One region of the Pseudomonas weihenstephanensis genome, then DNA from elsewhere that is predicted to be linked to it. Evidence: riboswitches for the same ligand, from Rfam matches in the RefSeq annotation. Region 1 holds a riboswitch; the other holds the start of a gene.
The links. Region 1 has a riboswitch for manganese ahead of GYN01_RS05925 (TMEM165/GDT1 family protein). Riboswitches for the same ligand answer to the same signal wherever they lie in the genome.
Positions count from the first base shown of each region.

Region 1 (8,339 bases):
GTGCCTTGCTGTACGTGCCGGTTGTGGCGCGGATGTACAGTTCACGCGCTTTGGCCTGATCACACGGGTCGTATTCATAGCTAATCGACACCGGGGTCATGTTCAGTGATTGAATGACCTCGCCGAAGGGTTCGCTTTTACGGCTCATGTGAAACATCTTGAGGATTGCCGAGTCTGTGCGGTCGTCACCGTCCTTTGCACGGCCTTCGGCTTGAGCAATCCAGATGGACACACCATCGTTGCGGATCGAATGGTTGATGTACGCCGACAGCAATTGGTAAGCCGCGAGTTTTTCGCGGCGACCGGTGATCGAGCGGTGCACGATGAAGCTCTTGTTCAGGCGCATCAGGTCGCTGACAAAGGGTTTTTGCAGCAAGTTATCGCCGATGGCGATGCGCGGCGTCGGCAGGCCCGCGTGGTACACCGCGTAGTTGACGAATGCCGGGTCCATCACGATGTCGCGGTGGTTGGCCAAAAACAGATAGGCGGTGCCCGACTTCAAGTTTTCAACGCCGCTATAGGTCACACCGTCGGTTGCGTGTTCAATCGTGCGATCGACGTAGACCGCGACCTTGTCTTGTAACGAGGCGACAGAGTTAATCCTTGCGAACTCTTTTTGCAGTCGATGCGCTATAAGAGGTTTTAACAGCCAGCCGAAAGCGCCAGCCAGACGCGGGAAGCGAAAGTGGGTAAGGATATCTAGAAACGCCTTGTCGCTGAGCAGCCGGGCCAGCACTGCTGGGACTTCGGCGTCGTCGTAAGGTCGGATGGTATCGAATTGGCCCATCATGCTCTCTTGTTGGAAACGGCTAAGGTAAGTAAACAAGGCAGGCCAAAAATAATAGCCCTGCAAATAGACCGGCGATTATACGCACAAGTTACTTTGGAGACCGCGATGCTTGAAACCGAACACTACAACTGCCCTTATTGCGGTGAGCCGGTAGAAGCGGTGCTTGATCTGTCCGGTGGTGATCAAACCTACTTTGAAGACTGCCCTGTGTGTTGTCGGCCAATCCTCTTCACGCTTCAGATTCACGATGGTGAGTGGATGCTCGATGTGCGCACTGAGAACGAGTAACGGCCATGCAGCGCATTTATGAGCCGCAAAGCTTGATGGAAGCCGAGCTGTTGTCGGGCATGCTCGCCAGTGAAGGCGTGTCTGCCAGCATTCAGGGAAGTGATCTGGTGGGCGGGATGGGCGAGTTGCCGGCGTTGGGGCTGCTGGGCTTGGCGGTGGCCGACGATCAAGCGCTTTACGCGCGCGAGCTGATCGATGCGTACAATGCGGCCTCACCCGTAGCGGACGACGAACCCGAGAGTTTTCCGGATGTGCTGGTCTGTTAAAAGACCGCTTTTTCACCGCTATCTATATAGAAGAGTTGTGCTGGCCCATGTGTGGACGTTTTGCTCTGTTTCGTTGGAATCCTGCATTTGCAGCTTTGCCCGGTTTTCCGACGGATCAGCAAGCGCAGTGGAATATTTCGCCCAATGACTCGGTATTGATCCTGCGGGCGGGGGTGCAGCCGGATCAGCGCACGTTGGCCCGCGCGCGTTGGGGCCTGACCCCGGCCTGGCTGACCGACCTGTCCCGCACGCCTGCGCATGCGCGCGCGGAGACCCTGGTCGAACAACCCATGTTTCGCGATGCCTTTCGTCAGCGTCGCTGTCTGCTGCCGGCCAACGGCTTTTATGAGTGGCGCGGTACCACGCGTAAGCGTCCGTATTGGCTGACACCGGGTGAAGGTGCATCGCTGTTTTTTGCGGCGATTTGGGAAGCCTATCCGGTGGAAGGTCACGAGTGGTTGAGCACCGCGGTCATCACTCAGGCGGCCGCCAGTCAGCGGCGGCCGTTGATTCTGGACGAAGACGGCCAGCGTGCGTGGCTGGACCCCGAAACCCCGCTGCATGTGTTGCAAGCCCTGCTGGCCAGCCCGCAATCGGCGCTGCGTGAGCGGCCGTTGGCCAACCTGGTCAATGATCCCAAGCTCAATGCACCGGAATGTCTGACGCCGGGTTGACGGGTGTGTCTGCTACGATACGCGCCATCTTTATGGAGAGTCGTGATGGGTAAGTTAGCGGTAGTGTGCGTGATCGGCGCAGGGCTGTTGCTCGGCGGGTGTCAGGCGGTCAATACGACCAAGGCGGGTGCGGTCGGGGTTGAGCGCAAGCAATACATGTTCAGCATGCTCTCCAGCCAGCAGGTCGATCAGATGTACGCGCAGTCGTACCAGCAAACGGTCAGCGAGGCGAACACCAAAGGCGCATTGGACAAAACCGGCGCCAACGCTAAACGCTTGCAAGCCATCGCTAACCGACTGATTGCCCAGGCACCGGCGTTTCGCCCGGATGCTGCGCAATGGGATTGGGAGGTCAACCTGATCAAGAGTGATGAACTCAACGCCAACTGCGGCCCTGGCGGCAAAATCATCTTTTATAGCGGGATCATTGATCAGCTCAAGCTGAGCGACGATGAAATCGCCGCGATCATGGGTCATGAGATTGCTCACGCCTTGCGCGAACACGGTCGCGAGTCCATGTCCAAAGCCTATGGTATTGAAATCGCCAAGCAGGGGGCGGGCGCGTTGTTGGGCTTGGGGCAAGACAGCATGCAATTAGCCGATACCGTGGTGAATTACAGCCTGACCTTGCCTAACAGCCGCAGCAACGAAAACGAGGCGGATCTGATCGGTCTTGAGTTGGCGGCTCGTGCGGGCTACAACCCGAACGCTGCGATCACCTTGTGGCAGAAAATGGCGCAGGAGTCGCAGAACGCGCCCCCTGAATTCATGAGCACTCACCCGGCGTCCAGCAGCCGGATTGCAGCATTGGAAGCGGCGATTCCCAAGGTGATGCCGCTTTATCAACAGGCGCCGAAAACCCAGTAACGGCTGGGGTGAGGGGTGTTTGAAACTGTGGATTACGCAACGTTTGTCGCCCGCTGAAGATTTGAAACACCCCCAATCAGTCCCCTCTCCTTTTGGGAGAGGGGTAGGGTGAGGGCTGATTTCACGTCGGGCGCTTAAACCCAGCCACTGATCACCATGGCCTTGTACACCGCCACGGCAGCCAAGACGACAAACGCACCCGCCGCCAGGCGACGGATCAGGGTCAGCGGCAGTTTGTCGGCCGCAAAATTACCCGCCAATACCACTGGCACGTTGGCAATCAGCATGCCCAGCGTGGTGCCGATAATCACCAGCCACAAATCGGGGTACTGCGCCGCAAGCATGACGGTTGCCACTTGGGTTTTGTCGCCGATTTCAGCAATGAAGAAAGTGATCAGGGTGGTCACGAAAGGGCCGTACTTGCGTGCAGTACTGGCTTCGTCGTCGTCCATCTTGTCCGGCACCAACGTCCACAAGGCGGTGGCGGTAAAGCTCGCCGCAAGAATCCAGTGCAGCATTGCATCGCTGAAGAAGGTGCTGAACCAGGCGCCAACAGCACCCGCCGCCGCATGGTTGGCCAGGGTCGCGACCACGATGCCAGCAATAATGGGCCAGGGCTTGCGAAAGCGCGCAGCGAGAATGAGTGCGAGCAGTTGCGTCTTGTCGCCGATTTCGGCCAAGGCAACGATTGCAGTTGGAACAAGTAAGGAGTCGAGCATCATCAGGTGGTTTCCAGGGGCGGGTCGACACGGCTATGACACGTACAGCCTTCCCGCCCCGGGTAAGGTGTTCGTGTCATAGGTCTTGTCAAACCCCGGTCCGTCTGTGCGGACACCTGGGTCGCATACGCCATGGTCTGTTGACCAAGTATGTTGACGTATGCCGGATGAGCGTGAAGCTCAGAGGAGACTACTCCCCTAGGACGGAGCGGATTCTGCCTATGCAAATCCGATCCGGCAAGCCTTGTTTTTCAAATCGTCTTATCGACGCTTTGCGCTGTAAATCCGAAATCCCTGGCCTTGGGCCTTGACCGCGCAGGCGCCAAAATGCTCTTCGATCAGGGGCTGGTAGCGCAGGAAGCTGTTGGCAACAATCCGAAGTTCGCCACCTGATTTCAGATGTTTGACCGCTTTTTTCAGCAAGTTTTCGGTGGCGTGGTAGTCCGTGTGGACGCCGACATGGAACGGTGGGTTGCTCAAAATTGAGTTCAAACCCATCGGCGCCGCATCGATACCGTCGCCGGTAATCACTTCGGCTTCCAGGCCATTGGCGGCCAATGTCAAACGGCTGCTGGCGGTGGCGAATGCATCCACGTCGAGCAGCGTGACAGTGTTGTGCGGATAGCGACGTTTGACGGCGGCGCCTAGCACACCCGCGCCGCAGCCGAAGTCCAGCACATGGCCGCTGGGCAGTTTGTCGAGGTTTTCGAGCAGCAAAGCACTGCCACGGTCCAGACGGCCGTGGCTGAACACGCCCGGCAAGCTGACGACGTTGAGCGGACCTTCGGCCAGCGGCAGCTCGTAATGTTGCGCCAGTTGGGCCAGTACAGGAGCGGCGGGTGCGGTGTCCACGGTGACTTGCCACAGTTGGCAATGCCGTGCGCTGTCGAGTTTGCGCGGCTTGCCGAACGCTGCCAGCTGTTTGGAGGCGCCTTCAATGCCCCCTTTCTTTTCACCCACCAAAAACACATCGGCATTGGGCAAACGGGCGGCCACGGCGTTAAGGACGTAGTCGCTCAGTTCTTTGGACTTGGGCAAAAACACCACGGCGGTGTCAAATGAGCGCTCGGCTAATTCAACCCCGAAGTGCACGCGCCCGGCAAAGCGGGCGTCCAGTGCGGTTTGATCGCCTGCGTGCCAGCACCAACCGTGAGCATTGGGCAGCTGGCCCAGCAAATCGTCCGGCGGCAGGCCGACTAACAGCACCTCACCTTGAAAGTATTCGGGCTGGCGAAGCAGTACTTCACTGCGCGGATCCATAATCTGCTCCTCAAAAAGGGGCGCAGTTTATCAACTGACGACCCGCAGCGCTGTACCGTTGAAGAACGCTTGGGCGTTTTCGCTTAATTGCCCCACGATTCGCTGTCGGGCTTCGCGGCTGCCCCAGGCGCTGTGCGGAGTAATGATCAGGCGCGGGATGTCAGCCGCCAGCAACGGGTTGCCGTCGCGTGGTGGTTCAACACTCAACACGTCGGTGGCAGCGCCGCCTAAATGGCCACTGCGCAAGGCATCGGCCAGGGCCTGTTCGTCGATCATGCCGCCGCGCGCCGTGTTGATGACGAAGGCGCCGGGCTTGAGCAATGCCAACTGCGGGGCGCCGATAAAGTGACGCGTGTGCTCATTGAGCGGGCAGTGAAAGGTCACGGCATCGACCTGAGGCAGCAATTCGTTCAGCGCCAGACGATCGGGGCGAGCAGGGCGGCCCGGGATCTGCCCGAGCAAAACCCGCATGCCAAAGGCTTCGGCCAGTTTTGCCACGGCGCTGCCCAGCTCCCCATGACCGAACAGGCCGAGGGTTTTACCTTCTAGTTCAACAATCGGGAAGTCCAGCAGGCAGAATTGTTTGGCGGTTTGCCACTCACCTGCGGACACGGCTTTTTGGTAGTCGATGACGCGCGTGGCCAGTGCCAGCAGCAACATCAAGGTGTGCTGTGCCACAGAGGGCGTGCCGTAACCCTGGCAGTTGGCGACAACCATGCCGTGCGCCCGGGCCGCCTCAAGGTCTACGTTGTTGGTGCCCGTGGCGGCGACCAAAATCAGCTTCAGGTCCGGACACTGGGCGAGGGTGTCGGCGTTCAGCAGGATTTTATTGCTGATGACGACGCTGGCACCTTGCAAGCGTTCGACCACGTTGGCTGGCGTCGTATCGGTGTACAACTGCAACGTATTGAAACACTGGCGCAGGGGGCTGAGGTCAAGATCACCCAGGTCCAGTGAGGGGTGATCGAGGAATACGGCGCGGTGAGTGTTCGTCATCAACTGTACCTTTTGTACTGTGAAATGAAGGCGTAATGTGGCGAGACTATCAGAAGAAACAATTTGTAATGGAGCCGTGCATGTATTGGACAGAATTCTTGACCGTCGCCCTGATTCACCTGTTGGCGGTGGCCAGCCCAGGGCCGGATTTTGCCGTAGTCGTGCGTGAAAGTGTGACCCACGGTCGTCGCGCGGGCATGTTTACGGCGTTCGGAGTGGGCACGGCGATTTTTGTCCATGTGGGGTACTCGCTGCTGGGTATCGGCATCATTGTGTCGCAGTCGATTGTGTTGTTTAACGCCTTGAAATGGCTGGCAGCCGCTTACCTGCTGTACATCGGTATCAAGGCACTGCGGGCCAAACCGGCCGACCCGGCGGCGCTGGCCACGGCCCTGCCGGTGGGTGAGCGCACCGCACGCGGCGCCTTTACCTCGGGCTTTGTGACCAATGGTTTGAACCCCAAGGCCACATTGTTCTTCCTGTCGTTGTTCACCGTGGTCATCAACCCGCACACGCCGTTGTCGATTCAGGCGGGGTACGGCGTGTATCTGGCAGTTGCCACAGGGCTGTGGTTTTGCATGGTGGCAATGCTGTTTAGCCATCAGCGCGTGCGCACCGGTTTTGCACGTATGGGGCATTGGTTTGACCGCACCATGGGCGCAGTGCTGGTCGCGCTGGGCGTGAAACTGGCCTTTACCGAAATGAACTGACGTGTTTTGAAACCCAATCACGGTTGTGAATGATTGGGTTTTTTTCGCGAGCGACTAGAGTTATCCCCAAGACGACGTTGATCGTTCACTCATTGGGGGGCATTCATGTTGCAGACTCGCGTTATTGCGCCTACGCCAGCGGCGTATGCAGCTCCTCTACTGATCAAGCAATTGTTGTGGTCGGGGCGCCGCTACGAAGCCTCGCGTGAAATCGTTTATCGCGACCAGCGCCGTTACTCCTACGGCACGCTCAACGAACGCATTGCCCGGTTGGCCAATGTACTGACCCGCGCCGGGGTCAAGGCGGGCGACACGGTGGCGGTCATGGATTGGGACAGCCATCGCTACCTTGAGTGCATGTTTGCTATCCCGATGCTTGGCGCGGTGGTCCACACCATTAACGTACGTTTATCGCCCGAACAAATCCTCTACACGATGAACCACGCGCAAGACCGCTTTGTGCTGGTCAACAGTGATTTCGTCGCGCTGTATCAGTCCATCGCCCCGCAATTATTGACCGTCGAGAAAACCCTGCTGTTGACCGACACCCCGCAGATGGTGGCTCAGTTGCCTGATTGCGTTGGCGAATACGAGCAACTGTTGGCAGCGGCCAGCCCTGACTATGCCTTCGAAGACTTCGACGAGAACTCGGTAGCCACGACCTTTTACACCACCGGCACGACTGGCAATCCCAAGGGGGTGTATTTCACTCATCGCCAGTTAGTGCTGCACACCCTGGGTGTTTCGACGATCCTGGGCAGCGTGCCTGCTGAGCGTCTGTTGGGTAGCAGCGATGTGTACATGCCGATCACCCCGATGTTCCATGTGCATGCGTGGGGCATGCCGTATCTGGCGACAATGTTGGGGCTTAAACAGGTGTATCCGGGGCGTTACGAACCTGAACAGTTGCTTGCATTGTGGCGTCGCGAGCAGGTGACGTTTTCTCATTGCGTGCCCACCATTTTGCAAATGTTGCTTAACGCCCAAGGCGCGCAGGGCACCGACTTCAAGGGGTGGAAAATTATTGTCGGCGGCAGTGCTTTGAGTCGCACCCTGTACCGCGCGGCCAAGGCTCGCGGCATCGAGTTGACCGGGGCTTATGGCATGTCCGAATCCGGGCCGCTGGTGTCTTGCGCGCACCTGGACGACGCGGCTTGGGCCGGTTCAACCGAAGAGCGCATTAGCCACCGAATACGTGCCGGGGTGCCCGGGCCATTGGTGCAAGTGGGCATCGTTGATGAGCAGGGGCGGTTTCTCCCGCACGATGGCGAAACTCAAGGTGAATTGGTGCTGCGCGCACCCTGGTTAACCGGCAGCTATTTGCATGAACCCGAGAAAGGCGCGCAATTGTGGGCGCAAGGCTGGCTGCACACCGGCGACGTGGCGACCCTCGACAGTCGGGGCGAAATCGACATCCGTGACCGGATCAAAGACGTCATAAAAAGCGGCGGCGAATGGGTGTCATCGCTTGAGCTGGAAGACCTGATCAGCCGTCACCCGGCCGTGCGTGAAGTGGCTGTGGTCGGGGTGCCGGATGCGCAGTGGGGCGAGCGACCGGTGGCGATGCTGGTCGTGGCCGCCAAAGCTGATTTCGACGCGGCGATGCTCAAAGTGCACCTCCAGCCCTTTGTTGACGAAGGTACGATCCGCCCGTGGGCGATTCCGGCCAGCCTGGCGCTGGTCGATGAAATCCCTAAAACCAGCGTCGGCAAGCTGGATAAAAAACGTATTCGGGGGCAATTGACCTCGTTTGCCTAGCCGCTGCGTGC
Region 1 covers NZ_JAAEBV010000001.1:1,303,907-1,312,245, reverse strand. Annotated here, with positions in the region: gene GYN01_RS05950 (1-acyl-sn-glycerol-3-phosphate acyltransferase) at 1-787, opposite strand, end outside; gene GYN01_RS05945 (CPXCG motif-containing cysteine-rich protein) at 896-1,078, shown strand; gene GYN01_RS05940 (putative signal transducing protein) at 1,084-1,344, shown strand; gene GYN01_RS05935 (SOS response-associated peptidase) at 1,392-2,018, shown strand; gene GYN01_RS05930 (M48 family metallopeptidase) at 2,064-2,885, shown strand; gene GYN01_RS05925 (TMEM165/GDT1 family protein) at 3,020-3,604, opposite strand; yybP-ykoY riboswitch at 3,695-3,816, opposite strand; gene GYN01_RS05920 (class I SAM-dependent methyltransferase) at 3,866-4,864, opposite strand; gene GYN01_RS05915 (2-hydroxyacid dehydrogenase) at 4,895-5,860, opposite strand; gene GYN01_RS05910 (LysE family translocator) at 5,941-6,570, shown strand; gene GYN01_RS05905 (fatty acid--CoA ligase) at 6,676-8,328, shown strand.

Region 2 (8,339 bases), on a different contig from region 1:
ACACCCGGTTGCTGCAACGCAAGGACCTGGATTACCGCTTCAGCCGGTTACTGATTGACTCGGCGGATGGCCAGCGCCATTACCAACTGTGGATCGGGCGCCCGGCCACTGCCGCCCCCAAAACCGGCTTCCCGGTGCTGTGGATGCTCGATGGCAACGCGGCCGTCGGTGCACTGGATGCTGAGTTGCTCAGTCGCCTGGCCCACGGTCAGGCTCCGCTGCTGGTAGCGGTGGGGTATGACACGCCGCTGCGCATTGAGCGCACGGCCCGCACATACGACTACACGCCTGCGCGCGCCGGTTTGAAGGCGCAGAGCGATCCCCTCACCGGTCTTCCCAGCGGCGGCGCCGATACGTTCCTTGACTTGCTGCGTGATCGCTTGCGCCCCGCCGTAGCGGCCAAAGCGCCCATCAACCTCGAACAACAAACCCTGTGGGGCCACTCGTACGGCGGTTTGCTGGTGCTGCACGCACTGCTGACCCGCCCCGGCGAGTTCGCTCACTATGCTGCCGCCAGCCCGTCATTGTGGTGGGGCGACGGTATCGCAGCCCAACAGGTCGCAGACTTGAAAACCCGCAGGGCGGGTCACACAACCGGGGTGTTGTTGATGCGCGGCACCGATGAACCCGGCAACCCGAGAGCGCCAACCAGCGGCCCCCCCGATCAACGGATGCAGCAACTGGTCACGGATTTACAAGGTATCGAGGGGCTGAACGTGCAGTTCCACCCGTTCAAAGGCATGAGTCACGGCCAAACCCTGCCCGCTTCGCTGCGCTACGTGCTGCACACGCTGTACATCGACTAATCGGGCCTGGCTTGACCGAGATCACAGGCCTCTTCGCGCATCCCGTTAGACTCCGCCCTCCCTGAAACCCCAAGGAGGGCCGGTTTTCAGTCTTAGGCACAACGGATTGATGATGGGAGTACCCCCGTGAAGAACTGGCACTGGCTGGTTGGTATTTTGTTGATAACGGCACTGACACTGCTGCTGGAAATCCCCGCTGACACGTGGCTGACCTCCGCCACACTGAGTCTGATCCTCGGCGCCACGGCGCTGGCGTATATGGCCGTGTCTTGCCTGCTGGCCAGCCGTTGGCGCGTGGTGGAAAACCTGTTCGGCGGCCTCGACCGTGTCTACGACACCCACAAATGGCTGGGCATCTGGGCGCTGGTGTTTGCCTCGTACCATTTGGTGTTCAAAGCCAACCTGGAGGTGTGGAACAGCGTGCCCATTGTGGAGCTGTCCAAATACTGGACGCGCATGGTGCGTCAGTTGAGCTACGTCGCGCTGGGCATGATTGTGCTGCTCGCCTTGAACCGCAATATCCCCTACAGCGTATGGCGCTGGTGGCACAAACTGTCCGGCCCGCTGTTTTTGATCGTGATCCTGCACGGTCTGAGCTTCAAATCCCCCATCACCCTGCTCAGCCCTGCGGGCATTTGGCTGGGCGTGCTCTGCGTACTGGGCGTATTAGCGGCGCTGTACAAGCTGCTGCTGTACCCGTTCGTGGCGCGTGCCGGTGAATACCGCGTGATCAACGTGCGCAGCGACAAAGGCGCCGTGCACTTGACCCTGGCCCCCATCGATAAAGGCTTTGCCTTCAAGGCCGGTCAGTTCGCGTTTCTGTCGTTCAAGGACAAAGGCCTGCGCGAGCCTCACCCCTTCACCATCGCCTGCGCCCACCGTGAAAACGGCCACCTTGAGTTCGTGATCCGGGCCTTGGGGGACTACACCCAAGCCTTACGCGAGCAGGTCAAAATCGGCATGATTGCCGACCTCTACGCGCCTTACGGGCGCTTCAAACGCCCGGCCAAAGCGGCAAAGGAAATCTGGATTGGCGCAGGCGTCGGCATCTCGCCCTTTATCGCCTGGTTGCAAGACCCGCACGGCGAGCGTTTCGACGCCGCCACCCTGATCTATTGCTTCAACCCTGCCCGCGCCTTCCCGCCTGCCGAACAACTGCAACAGGTGGCCGAACAACGAGGCGTGGCATTCGTGGCCAATAGCGGGGGCACCGAGCAACTGGCCGCGCACCTGCGCCAGGCCCTTAACCACACTTCACCGGCAACGGTGCATGTCAGCTTCTGCGGTCCAAAAGGCTTGTTGCTGCGGGTTCGCGAACTGATGCGCGAGTGCGGCGTGCCCGAGAAGAATCTGCATGTGGAGTTGTTTGAGTTTCGCTGAGGGTAAAGGTGTACAGGCGCTGCTCAGGCAGCGCCTTTTTTATGGGCAGCAGATGCCATTTGATGCTAAAAGGCTGCGCTGCATAGCTGCCAGAGCGATTTTGAGTGTTCGAGTTCACCAGTTACATCGGGCTGTTCCTCGCCGCATTTGGCGCGGCGTCCCTGTTGCCGATGCAGTCCGAAGCGGTGCTGGTGGGCATGCTGGTGTCGGCCCACTACAGCGTGGTGGTGCTGTTGATCGTCGCCACACTCGGCAATGTGCTGGGGTCGGTGTTCAACTGGCTACTGGGGCGCTCGGTCGAGCGCTTTCGTCACAAGCGCTGGTTTCCCGTGAGCCAAACAAAGCTTGAAAAAGCGCAGCAGTTTTATCTGCGCTATGGCCGCTGGTCGTTGCTGCTCAGTTGGGTGCCGATCATTGGCGATCCTCTGACCCTGATCGCCGGGGTGATGCGCGAGCCGCTTTGGCGGTTTTTGCTGATTGTGACGCTGGCCAAAGCGGCTCGGTATGCAGTGTTAACCGCCCTTACGCTGGGCTGGATTAACGCTTAGGGCGCTGGCGCGCGCAGGGTGATGTGAGTGATTTCTGCCGCACGACCCAGCCGAATCGGAAAGCCGTTCCACAACCCGGTGCCGTTGCTCACGTAAAGCTGCATGCCTTGCACATCGTAAAGTCCCGAGACAAACCCCTGATTGGCCCATTGCGCCAATAGATGCGGCCCCAGGATTTGGCCGCCGTGGGTGTGCCCCGACAGTTGCAGACCGACGCCTTGCCTGGCATTGGCCAGGGCGCCAATGGGGCGGTGACTGAGCAGGATGACCGGGGCATCCTGCGGAGCATCGCGCAGGGCTGCGGCTACGTCCGGCAACGGTAACCTCGTGGTCGCCGCCGCTTTGTCGGTGATACCCGCCAGTACCAATTGCCGACCGTTATGGGTCACCAGCACGTGGTCATTGAGCAACATGTGCAGGCCCAACTGTTCGAACGCGGGCAACCAGTGTACGTAGTCAACGTAGTATTCGTGGTTACCGGGGATGGCAAACACGCCATACCGGGCGCTGAGCTGCTGCAAGGGTTGCACATCGGCTGCACGGGCTTGCGGGGTACCGTCCACCAGGTCGCCGGTGATCACAATCAGATCCGGTTGCAGGGCATTGGTTTTTTCGACCACCGCCTGCATCCACGGCGCTTGCAGCAGTCGGCTGGCGTGCAGGTCGGTCAGTTGCACCAGCCGCAAGCCGTCCATTTGCGGCGGCAAATGCGGCACCGTGACTTCAATGTTTTTTACATCCGGCACGCGTATCGCTTGCCACACGCCCAATAACGACAAGCCGACGCTGATGATGCCCAGAGCGGCATTCAGGCGCCGATTGCGCAGCAGTTCACGACCGTTTTGAGGTGAGACAAAATACGTCAGCAAGCCGATCACATCGCGCACTAACAGCAGCAGTGCCAGCACGATCAGACTGCCAAACGCCCAGCCCAGCGCAATCAACACCTCACCGGGTAGTTCGGGCGACGCCATGCTGCCAAACACATTGCGGGTGATCAGGTGATGCTCGGCCACCAGCAACAGCAACGCGCTGAGCACCCACTTGCAGGGCAGGCTGACACGCAATGGCCAGATGAAGCGCACCATTACATACAGCGCGATGAATGCAGTAACCACATGAAACATGCTTATTTCCTGTCCAGACCTGAGGTGTACGGCGCAGAGAGTGACAAGCCGGTGATGTCATTGCAACCGTTCGCCCGTCTCATTGTGAATACCGCGCAGGCATTGGCTGAGGGGCAGGCTTCACACAATTTTCACACCTGGCTGTTATGCTACGCGCCTCTTTGGGGAGTAGCAGGTCGCCATTTACGTGGCGGCGCTCTGGTCAACATTCTCGGCAACCAGCCGTGGCCAGGGCATCCGTCAGGATTTGCGAGACCAACGTCATACCTGTGCTGAAGTCGGGCGCGCAGTGTCATGTCGTTGTCTTGCGCCCGACTGGACCATAGCCGTGAACCCAATTGCCTTGATTTTTCTCGCCTTTGCCATGTCGACGGACGCTTTTGCTGCGGCCATTGGCAAAGGTTCCAGCCTGCATAAACCGCGTTTCAGCCAAGCCCTGCGCACCGGATTGATTTTTGGTGTGATCGAAGCCATCACCCCCGTGATTGGCTGGGCCATCGGCCAGGCCGCCAGCAGTTATGTCACCCAATGGGATCACTGGATCGCCTTCACCCTGCTGCTGGGGTTGGGGCTGTACATGATGTACAACGGGGTTAAACCCGACGACCAACAAAGCGAAGAAAAGCCCGCGCAGCACTCGTTCTGGGTTCTGGTGCTCACAGCCATTGCCACCAGCATCGATGCGCTCGCCGTGGGCGTCGGCCTGGCGTTTGTGGAGGTGAACATTTGGGTCGCGGCGGCAGCCATCGGCCTGGCGACCATGACTATGGTCGTGATCGGCACCTTGCTCGGCCGTGCGCTGGGCAGTTGGGTCGGCAAGCGCGCCGAAATCATCGGCGGCGTGGTGTTGATGTTGGTGGGCGCGACCATCCTGTATGAACATTTGAGCGCGGTGTAAGCCACGTGAAGCCTCTGCCGCCATCGCGGCAGGGGCTTCGACACTCAGTCTTGCGGCGTGCTGTGTGCGGCAGAACGGCTGATCCGGTACATGCTCACGCAATAAATCGCCAAGGCCACACCCGCCAGTCCGCCGCCGGTTACGCCAATGTAGGCGTAACCCGCGTTTGCGCCGACCCAACTGCCCAGCAGTGCCCCGCCCCCGATACCAATGTTGTAGATGCCGGAGAACATGGCCATCGCCACGTCCGTGGCATCAGGTGCCAGCATCAGCACCCGCGATTGCAACGCCAACCCGAAGCACATGATAGCCATGCCCCAGAACAGGCTTAACGTGGCCAGATACGACTCTTTACCACTGAGCGGCAACAGCAACGCCAGGCACACGGCCAGCACTGACACGGCAACCACCAGAAAGCGTTGCGGGCTATGGCGATGCAACACGCTGAACAACAGCGAACCAATGATCCCGGCGCCGCCAAACAGCAGCAAAATGATCGTCACCACATTGCCACTCATCCCCGCCACGGTCTGAATGAACGGTTCGATGTAGCTGTAAGCGGTGAACTGCGCGGTGACCACCATCGCGGTCAGCACGTAAACGGCCACCAGCGCCGGACGCTTGAACAGCACCGGCAAGCTTCTGAGCGAGCCCGAGTTTTGGCTCGGCAACAGCGGCAACGTTCGCGCCAGCCAAAACACCAACACCACGGCAAAACCGGCAATCACCAAAAATGTGGTGCGCCAGCCCATCGCCTCGCCCAGCAGTCGGCCCAGCGGAATCCCCAAGACCATTGCCAGTGAGGTGCCGGTCGCCAATAAGCCCAGTGCTTGCACCTGTTTGCCTTCTGGCGCCAGACGCACCGCCAACGACGCGGTGATGGACCAGAACAGTGCATGGGACAACGCGACACCAATTCGGCTGAGCATCAGGATGCCGAAGTTGGACGCCACACTGGACAGCACATGGCTGGCGATAAACATGCCAAAGAGGATCAACAGCAACTTGCGCCGCTCCACGTTGCGCGTCAGCAACATGATCGGCAGCGAGGTCAGCGACACGACCCACGCATAAATCGTGAGCATCAGCCCGACACTGGCGGTGGTCATATCAAAACTGGCACCTATCGCACTCAGCAGGCCCACGGGCACAAATTCGGTGGTATTGAACACAAACGCGGCCAGCGCCAGCGCGATGACCGGTTGCCAATTGGCATTGGATGAAACGTTGGGAGTGCTCATTTAAAGGGTGTACTACTCGCTATCGATGATCTAACAGGCCCATGACTCGACCTCCCCGGCACATGCTTTTTGCATTCACAACACGTGCCATGCGCAGCGGGTCAGCCGCCTGAGCCACACAGTGCGGCATTCTATAGGCATCTGCCCCAAACGTTAGTGCACATCGATTGAGCGCGCGAGACATTTTGTCGCACGGGTGCCTGTGCCCCGCGTCAACCGTGCACTACCCCAAACAGGTTAGTGCGCAGCCCAGAGATGCTACCCTGCGCGCCTCAAAGATCTGGCAACCAGCCAGGCAACATCTCCCCGTGCCGGCGCCAGCGTGCACAGGCCAGCAGGCGCGGGGCTGTTCAGGAGTGTTCATGGTCAAGCCTTCGCCGCGTCTTGCATTCAATGCCTTGAGTTTCAGCCTGCTGGTCACCAGCGCCGTGCAAACGGCTCACGCCGGTGAAACCGAGTTACCCGCCATTTCGGTCACCGGCCAGGACAGCATGGGCTATCAGGCCGACACGGCATCGGTCGGCGGGTTTGACGCGGCACCGTTGCTCGACACCCCGGCTTCGATTTCGGTGTTCAATGAGGCGCTGATCAACGACCAACAGGCGCGCCTGCTCAGCGACGTGTTAAAAAATGACGCGTCGGTCGGCGAAAGCTATGCCCCCATCGGTTATTACCAGAACTTTGTCGTGCGCGGTTTCTCGCTGAACGCGGCCAGCAGCTACAAAATCAACGGGCGCACCATCGCTGGCGAGCAAAACGTCGGGCTTGAGAACAAGCAGCAAGTGGAACTGCTCAAAGGCCTTTCTGGCTTGCAAACCGGCATGTCGGAACCCGGCGGTTTGGTCAACTATGTGACCAAACGCGCAGCCGATGTGCGCTCGGTAACGGTGTCCACCGACGAGCGTGGTAGCGGTTACATCGCCACCGACGTCGGCGGCTGGTTTGGCAGTGAGCAACAATTTGGCCTGCGCGCCAACGTGGCCCATGAAGACATCCACTCTTACGTTGAGCACGCCAATGGCCAGCGCGATTTCGTGTCGCTGGCCTTCGATTGGAACATCAGCCCTGATGCGCTGCTGCAACTGGATGTCGAATACCAGACCAAAGAACAACGTTCAGTGCCCGGTTACCAACTGCTGGGCGGCACTGAACTGCCCCATGACGCCTCGCCAAAAAAACTGCTGGGCCATCAAAGCGGCTCAAAGCCCGTCACCATCGACTCGCTGAACATGAACGGCAACTTTGAGTACCGCTTCAGCGACAACTGGAAAGGCACCCTCAGCGCCTCACGCAGCAAAGTGGTGATCGACGACTACAGCGCCTTTGCCTGGGGCGGATGCGCGACAGGCGACGCGTGCTCACAAGGCAACTATTTCACCCCGGAAGGCGGCTACGACATTTACGACTTCCGCAGCCCCGATGACACTCGGCGCAACGACGAGGCCCAAGCCACCCTCAGCGGCAGTTTCAATACGGGCGGCCTGCGCCATGAATTGACGGTGGGCAGCAGCGCCTTGCGCCGCGTAGTGAATAACCGCACCTCGATCATGGAGTGGATCGGCAGCGCTAATATCAACGCCGAACCCGCAGACTACCCGCGCTACAACGGTGCCTTGAACGACAGCCACCGACGCCTCGACAGCCGCCAATATGGGGTGTTCTTCAACGATCGCATCAGCTTCAACGAGCAATGGCAAACCGTATTGGGCGGGCGTGAAGTACGCCTGGATGAAAAAACCTTCGACGACAGCGGTGACACCACGCGCCACACCCAACGCTACGAATTCCTGCCGCAGGCAGCGCTGATCTACAAACCGCTGCACAACCTGTCGCTCTACACCCGCTACAGCAAAGGCTTGTCGCTGGGTGGCACGGCGCCGTGGTTTGCCAGCAATGCCTTCGAGATCCTGGCGCCCAGTGTGTCGCGCCAGATCGAAGCCGGGCTCAAGTACGACTGGCAGCGCCTGAGCCTCAGCGCCACGCTGTTCCAGATGCGCCAGGCGTACTCGTATTCGCAACCCGATGGCGCTGGCCACTTCACCTACGTGCAGCAGGGCGAGCAGAAAAACACCGGCCTGGAATTGGCGGCTAACGGCTGGGTGACTCAGCGCTTGCAGGTGTCTGCAAGTGTTGCGGCCATCCGCTCACGGGTATCGGGTAGCGGCACGCCCGAGTACGAGGGCCATCAAACCCTCAACGTCCCGACCCTGCGCGCCAGCCTCTATGGCGATTACGCCCTGCCGTGGGTCGATGGCCTGGCGCTGCTCGGCGGCGTGCAATACAGCGGCAAAAAATACGCCAACCAACAGGGCAACGTGCAGGCGGCCAGTTATGCGGTG
Region 2 covers NZ_JAAEBV010000008.1:47,846-56,184, reverse strand. Annotated here, with positions in the region: gene GYN01_RS20515 (alpha/beta hydrolase) at 1-806, shown strand, start outside; gene GYN01_RS20510 (ferredoxin reductase family protein) at 933-2,186, shown strand; gene GYN01_RS20505 (YqaA family protein) at 2,291-2,734, shown strand; gene GYN01_RS20500 (metallophosphoesterase) at 2,731-3,861, opposite strand; yybP-ykoY riboswitch at 4,013-4,182, shown strand; gene mntP (manganese efflux pump MntP) at 4,190-4,759, shown strand; gene GYN01_RS20490 (sugar transporter) at 4,804-6,000, opposite strand; gene GYN01_RS20485 (TonB-dependent siderophore receptor) at 6,363-8,339, shown strand, end outside.
Region 2: it holds a riboswitch for manganese, as region 1 does, so the genes downstream of both, mntP (manganese efflux pump MntP) here and GYN01_RS05925 (TMEM165/GDT1 family protein) in region 1, are expected to answer to the same signal.